Regions from separate parts of the Nonomuraea sp. NPDC050540 genome, predicted to be linked through region 2. Evidence: predicted binding sites of a transcription regulator. Region 2 holds the regulator's gene; the other holds the start of a gene.
What was found. The regulator HspR, encoded in region 2, represses chaperone genes until heat shock. The targets are predictions, from matches to a motif close to ANTTGAGTCNNNNNGACTCAANT.

Region 1 (3,408 bases), on a different contig from region 2:
ACGGTGACGGGGACCTCGTCCTTCGCCGCGATCTTGCGGATCACCCGGCCGACCGCGCGCTCCAGGGAGCGCACGCCCGCCTCGCGGGTGTACTCGGTGGCCAGGCGGCGCAGCGCGCCCTCCTCGAAGGAGATCTCCGCGGCCTCGAAACCGGCCTGCTTGAGCTGCTTGGGCAGCAGGTGGTCGCGGGCGATGGCGAACTTCTCGTCCTCGGTGTAGCCGTCGAGGGTGACGACCTCCATGCGGTCGAGCAGCGGCCCGGGGATGGCCTCCAGGACGTTGGCCGTGGCCAGGAAGAGCACGTCCGACAGGTCGAGCTCGACCTCGAGGTAGTGGTCGCGGAAGGTGTGGTTCTGGGCCGGGTCGAGCACTTCGAGCAGCGCCGCGGTCGGGTCGCCCCGGTAGTCGGCGCCGACCTTGTCGACCTCGTCGAGCAGGACGACGGGGTTCATCGAGCCCGCCTCCCTGATCGCGCGGACGATGCGGCCGGGCAGCGCGCCCACGTAGGTGCGCCGGTGGCCGCGGATCTCGGCCTCGTCGCGCACGCCGCCGAGGGCGACGCGGACGAACTTGCGGCCCATCGAGCGCGCGACGGACTCGCCGAGCGAGGTCTTGCCGACTCCGGGAGGACCGGCGAGGGCGAGGACGGCTCCGCTGCGGCGGCCGCCCACCACGCCGAGGCCCTTGTCCTGGCGGCGCTTGCGCACGGCCAGGTGCTCGATGATGCGGTCCTTGACGTCGTCGAGGCCGGTGTGGTCGGAGTCCAGCACCTCACGGGCGCCGTTGATGTCGTAGGTGTCGTCGGTCCTGGTGTTCCAGGGGATGTCGAGGACGGTGTCGAGCCACGTGCGGATCCAGCCGGTCTCGGGCGACTGGTCGGAGGTCCGCTCCAGCTTGTCGACCTCCTTGAGCGCGGCCTCGCGCACCTTCTCGGGCAGGTCGGCGGCCTCGACGCGGACGCGGTAGTCCTCTTCCTCGCTCTCGGCCGAGTCGCCCTTGAGCTCCCTGAGCTCCTTCTGGACGGCGGAGAGCTGCTGGCGGAGCAGGAACTCGCGTTGCTGCTTCTCCATTCCCTCCTGGACGTCCTTGCGGATCGTCTCGGCGACGTCGAGCTCGGCGAGGTGCTCGCGTGACCAGTCGACCAGCTTCGCCAGCCGGTCGGCCGGGTCGGGCGCCTCCAGCAGCTCGACCTTCTGCGCGGTGGTCAGCCACGGCGTGTAGCCGGAGCTGTCGGCCAGCACGGAGGGGTCGTCGATCTGGTTGACCTGGTCGACCACCTGCCACGCGCCGCGCTTCTGCAAGATGGTCGTGGCCAGCGCCTTGTACTCGCGGGCCAGCTCATGCGCGTGCTCGCCGGGCTCCACGCGGTCGACGCTGTCGGCCTCGACCCACAGGGCCGCGCCGGGCCCGGTGGTGCCGGTGCCCACGCGCACGCGGTTCACGCCGCGTACGACCGCCGCGGGCTCACCGCCCGGCAGTCGTCCGACCTGCTCCACCACGGCCTGCACACCGATCGCGCCATATCTGCCGTCGATCCGGGGAACGAGAAGCACCCGTGGCTTGTTGCCACCGGATGCCTGGGCCGCGTCTATCGCAGCACGCACCTCGGAGTCGGACAGGTCGAGCGGCACCACCATTCCGGGCAGGACGACCTCGTCGTCCAGCGGCAGCACCGGGAGGATCAGCTTCTCACTCATGCGAACTCCCAAGGGTTGAGTTATACCGACTCAATTCATCGGAGCCTCTGAATGTTCCCAAGCTTGCCGATGTTCGCTCACGGCGATCGTAATCATGTAAGTAGCCCTTGAGAGTGACGCCGGCTACCCGGCACCGGCCATAGGGTCGTTCAGGTGATATCCGCCCTGGTGCGGCCGCTGAAGTTCGCACTGTTCACGGGCAAAGCCGAGCCGCCTCCCTTCGCGACCCGCCGCACGCGCGTCCCCGCGCCGCGCTGGCTGACCCCCTTCACCACCCTCGACGGGGTACGGCTGGCCGAGCTGGCCCTCGCCCTCTACCTGTACGGCGTGGCCGGCTCCGACCTGTGGGACCGGCTGGACGCGCAGAAGGTGGAGGCGCCCTCGCCGCTGGTGCTCCAGATGGCCTTCCTGGCGCTCTCCCTGCCCGTGGCCCTGCGTGACCGCTGGCCGCTGGGCGCGTGGCGGGCGGCGCTGGTGACGCTGCCGGCGTACGTGTTCGTCGACCGGACGATCGACGGGTTTCCCCCTCAGGGCATCTCCTACACGTGGCCTCTGGTCCTGACGTACGTGCTGGTCCTGTACACCGTGGCCTCACGCAACACCGAGGGCGTGTCCATCGCCGTCTGGGTCGTCTCGATGGCCTTCGTCGGGGTGGTCAACACCAACGTGCTGCCCATGGCCGGGGCCGTGTTCGCGGTGCCGCTGGTGCTCGGCTACAACGTGCGGGCCCGGCGCGGGGCCTCGGCCAGGCTGGCCGAGGAGTCGCAGCTCAAGGTGGTGGCCGAGGGGGCGCAGGCCGTTCTGGAGGAAAGGGCGCGCATCGCGCGCGAGCTGCACGACGTGGTCGCGCACCACATGTCGGTGATCGCCATTCAGGCCGAGGCGGTGCCGCTCAAGGCGGCCGGGGACGCCAGGCAGTTGGAGGAGGGGCTGGCGGTGATCCGCTCGCTGTCGCTGGACGCGATCGCCCAGCTCCGGCAGGTGCTCGGCGTGCTGCGCGACGCCGACGGGCGCAAGGAGACCACGCCGCAGCCGGACCTGGAGCGGATCGACGCGCTCGTGGCCAACGCGCGGGCGGCCGGGCTGGCCGTGCTGTTCAGAAGATCGCCGCAGGTGGAGGAGGTGCCGCAGGCCGTGGGACTGTCGGCGTACAGGATCGTGCAGGAGTCGCTGAGCAACGTCATGCGGCACGCGCCGGGGGCGACCGTCTCCCTGGAGGTCGCGCGGGAGCGGGACGAACTGGTCGTACGGGTCGCCAACGGCCCCGGCGCCAGGCCCGCCGAATCCTCGGCCGGGGCCGGGCACGGGCTCGTGGGCATGCGGGAACGGGCGGTGCTGCTCGGCGGCACGCTGGAGGCGGGGCCGATCGCCGACGGCTTCGAGGTCGTCGCCCGGCTGCCCCTGGAGGCGGCGTGATCAAGGTCATGATCGCCGACGACCAGGGCATGGTGCGCACCGGCTTCACCGTCTTCCTCGGCGCCCAGAGCGACATCGAGGTGGTGGGCGAGGCGGCCGACGGCGCGCAGGCGGTCGAGCGGGCGGCGGAGCTGCGGCCCGACGTGATCCTGATGGACGTGCGCATGCCGGTGATGGACGGCCTCGAAGCAACCCGAATCATCGCTCAACGCGAGGATATTTCGGCCAGAATCCTGATCCTGACCACCTTTGATCTGGACGACTACGTCTACGAGGCCCTGCGCTCCGGTGCCAG
Region 2 (3,408 bases):
GAAGCTGGCGACCGTCAGCCAGAAGATGGGCTCGGCGATCTACGCCCAGAACCAGCAGCAGGGCGGCGAGGGCGCTCCGCAGGACGCCACTCCCGGCCCCGAGCAGGACAAGAGCGACGACGACGACGTGGTCGAGGCCGAGATCGTCGACGACGACCAGCCGAAGAAGGACAAGTGATGCCGGGGGCAGACGAGCCGGTGATCCGCGACAACCGCAAGATCGACCCCGAGACGGGCCAGGCGCGCCAGAGCGCCGGGTCCGACTCCCAGGACGCCGCCGGCGCGGGCACGACCCCCGCGCCCGGCGCGGGCTCCGCCAACGGCGGCGGCGAGTCGAACACCAGCGGCGCACCCGGCTCCGACACCATCCTGCTGGCGGAGCGCACCGCCGATCTCCAGCGGCTCCAGGCGGAGTACACCAACTACCGCCGCCGGGTCGAGCGCGACCGCGTCGCGGTCCGCGAGCAGGCCATGGCCGGGATTCTCGCCGAATTCCTGCCGGTCCTCGACGACATCGGCAGGGCCCGCGACCACGGCGAGCTCACCGGCGGCTTCGCGAAGGTGGCCGAGTCGCTCGAAGCGGCCGTCACCAAGCTGGGGCTCAGCTCGTTCGGGCAGAAGGGCGACCCCTTCGACCCGACCATCCACGAGGCGCTGATGCACAGCTACTCGTCGGAAGTGTCCGAACCCACCGCCATCGAGGTGCTGCAGTCCGGGTACCGCCTCGGAGAGCGGGTGCTGCGCCCGGCGCGAGTGGCCGTGGCGGAGCCGGACGACTCGCCGGCTGACGACGACAACGACGAAAACTAAGACGAAGGGCCATCGATGAGCACCAAGGACTACCTGGAGAAGGACTACTACGCCGTCCTTGGTGTGCCCAAGACCGCCACCGCAGACGAGATCAAGAAGGCTTACCGGAAGCTGGCCCGGCAGTATCACCCCGACACCAACCAGGGTGACTCCGTCAAAGAGGCCAAGTTCAAGGAGATCTCCGAAGCCAACGACATCCTGTCGGACACCAAGCGCCGCAAGGAGTACGACGAGGCCCGGACGCTGTTCGGGTCCGGCGTCGGCGGCCAGCGTCCCGGCGGTGGCGGTTTCCCGTTCGACCTCGGCGACCTGTTCGGCGGCACCGCCGGCCAGCAGAGCGGCGGCAGCGGTGGCGGCGCGGGCGAGCGGCTCGGCGACCTGTTCGGCGGGCTGTTCAACCGGGGTGGCGCCGGCACCGGCCGTACCGGCGGCACGACCAGGCCGCGGCGCGGGCAGGACATCGAGTCCGAGGTCACACTGACCTTCACCGAGGCGGTGGAGGGCAGCACGGTCTCGCTCCGGCTGACCAGTTCGGCCGCGTGCAAGTCGTGCACCGGCACCGGCGCCAAGGCCGGCACCACGCCGCGCGTCTGCCCGACCTGTGAGGGCACCGGCGCGGCCAGCCGCAACCTGGGCAACTTCGCCTTCTCCGAGCCCTGCCGCGACTGCAAGGGCCGTGGTCTGATCGTCGACGACCCCTGCCCCGACTGCGACGGCAGCGGGCGGGCCAAGAGCACCCGCACGATCCAGGCGCGCATCCCCGCAGGAGTGGGCGACGGCCAGCGGGTCAAGCTCAAGGCCAAGGGCGCGCCGGGCGAGAACGGCGGGCCCGCGGGCGACCTCTACATCGTCACCCACGTGAAGCCGCACGCCGTCTTCGGCCGGACCGGCGACAACCTGACCATCACGGTGCCCGTGACCTTCACCGAGGCCGCCCTGGGCGCCGAGATCAAGGTCCCGATCCTCAAGGGCCTGCCGGTCACGCTGCGTATCCCCGCGGGTACTCCCAACGGGCGCACCTTCCGCGTCCGGGGCCGCGGCGTCACCCGCAAGGACGGCACCAAGGGCGACCTGCTCGCCAGCGTCGACGTGCTCGTGCCGGAGACGCTCGATGAGAAGTCGCGCGACCTGCTGACGGAGTTCAGCACGGCCACCGCGGGCGACGACCCGCGCGCCGAACTCATCCAGCGAGCCAGAAGCGAGTAAGCCGATGGACGCCAACTATTTCGACCTGTCCGACGACACCCCCGTCTACGTCATCTCGGTGGCCGCGCAGCTCTCGGGACTGCACCCGCAGACGCTGAGGCAGTACGACCGGCTCGGACTGGTCAGCCCCGGCCGCACGGCCGGACGCGGCCGCCTCTACTCCACGCGCGACATCATCATGCTCCGCGAGGTCCAGCGCCTGTCCCAGGAAGAGGGCATCAACCTCGCCGGGATCAAGCGCATTCTCGAGCTGGAGAACGAGGCCCTGCGGCTGCGTGAGGAGGTTCACCGGCTCAGGGCCGAGATGCAGATGGTGAGGGCGTTGATCCGCTACGAGCTGCCACCGGGGGCGTAAGAACACATGGACTACAAGCTCACCCAGAAGAGCCAGGAGGCGCTGTCGGGGGCCATGCGGCGTGCCGCCGCCGAGGGCAATCCGGAGATCGCCCCGGCCCACCTGCTGACCACGCTGCTGGCCCAGACGGGCGGCACCGCCGTACCTCTGCTGGAGGCCGTCGGAGCCGACTGGAAGGCGATCCGCGCGAAGTCGGAGGAACTGCTCGCGGCGCTGCCGAAGGCGCAGGGCGCCACGGTGTCGGCGCCGTCGAGCTCGCGCCAGCTGCTCACCGTGATCAACACGGCCGCGCAGCGCGCCAAGCGGCTGGAGGACGAGTACGTCTCCACCGAGCACCTGCTCGTCGCGCTCGCCGCCGACGGCGGCCAGGCCGCCGGCCTGCTCAAGGCTCAGGGCGCCACGCCCGAGGCGCTGCTCGACGCCTTCGAGAAGGTACGCGGCAACGCCCGCGTCACCAGCGAGACTCCGGAAGACACCTACAAGGCGCTGGAGAAGTACGGCGTCGACCTGACCGAGCGGGCCCGCAGCGGCAAGCTCGACCCGGTCATCGGCCGCGACTCGGAGATCCGGCGCGTCGTCCAGGTGCTCTCGCGGCGTACCAAGAACAACCCGGTCCTGATCGGCGAGCCCGGCGTGGGCAAAACCGCCGTCGTCGAGGGGCTGGCCCAGCGCATCGTGGCCGGTGACGTGCCCGAGTCGCTGCGCAACAAGAGGCTGATCTCGCTCGACCTGGGCGCGATGGTCGCCGGGGCCAAGTACCGGGGCGAGTTCGAGGAGCGGCTCAAGGCCGTGCTCTCCGAGATCAAGGAGAGCGACGGGCAGGTCATCACCTTCATCGACGAACTCCACACGGTCGTCGGCGCCGGGGCCGCCGAGGGCGCCATGGACGCGGGCAACATGCTCAAGCCGATGCTGGCCCGCGGCGAGCTGCGGATGATCGGCGCGACCACGCTCGACGAGTACCGCGAGCGCATCGAGAAGGACCCGGCGCTGGAGCGGCGTTTCCAGCAGGTCTACGTCGGCGAGCCGACCGTCGA

Region 1: the regulator HspR is predicted to act here: its motif matches at 1,711-1,733, upstream of lon (endopeptidase La).

What each region holds. Positions count from the first base shown of each region.
Region 1 is NZ_JBITHA010000019.1:30,610-34,017, reverse strand. It holds gene lon (endopeptidase La) at 1-1,697, opposite strand, end outside; gene ACIBI5_RS43810 (sensor histidine kinase) at 1,851-3,113, shown strand; gene ACIBI5_RS43805 (response regulator) at 3,110-3,408, shown strand, end outside.
Region 2 is NZ_JBITHA010000004.1:433,894-437,301, reverse strand. It holds gene dnaK (molecular chaperone DnaK) at 1-178, shown strand, start outside; gene grpE (nucleotide exchange factor GrpE) at 178-810, shown strand; gene dnaJ (molecular chaperone DnaJ) at 826-2,016, shown strand; gene ACIBI5_RS16600 (heat shock protein transcriptional repressor HspR) at 2,021-2,371, shown strand; gene clpB (ATP-dependent chaperone ClpB) at 2,378-3,408, shown strand, end outside.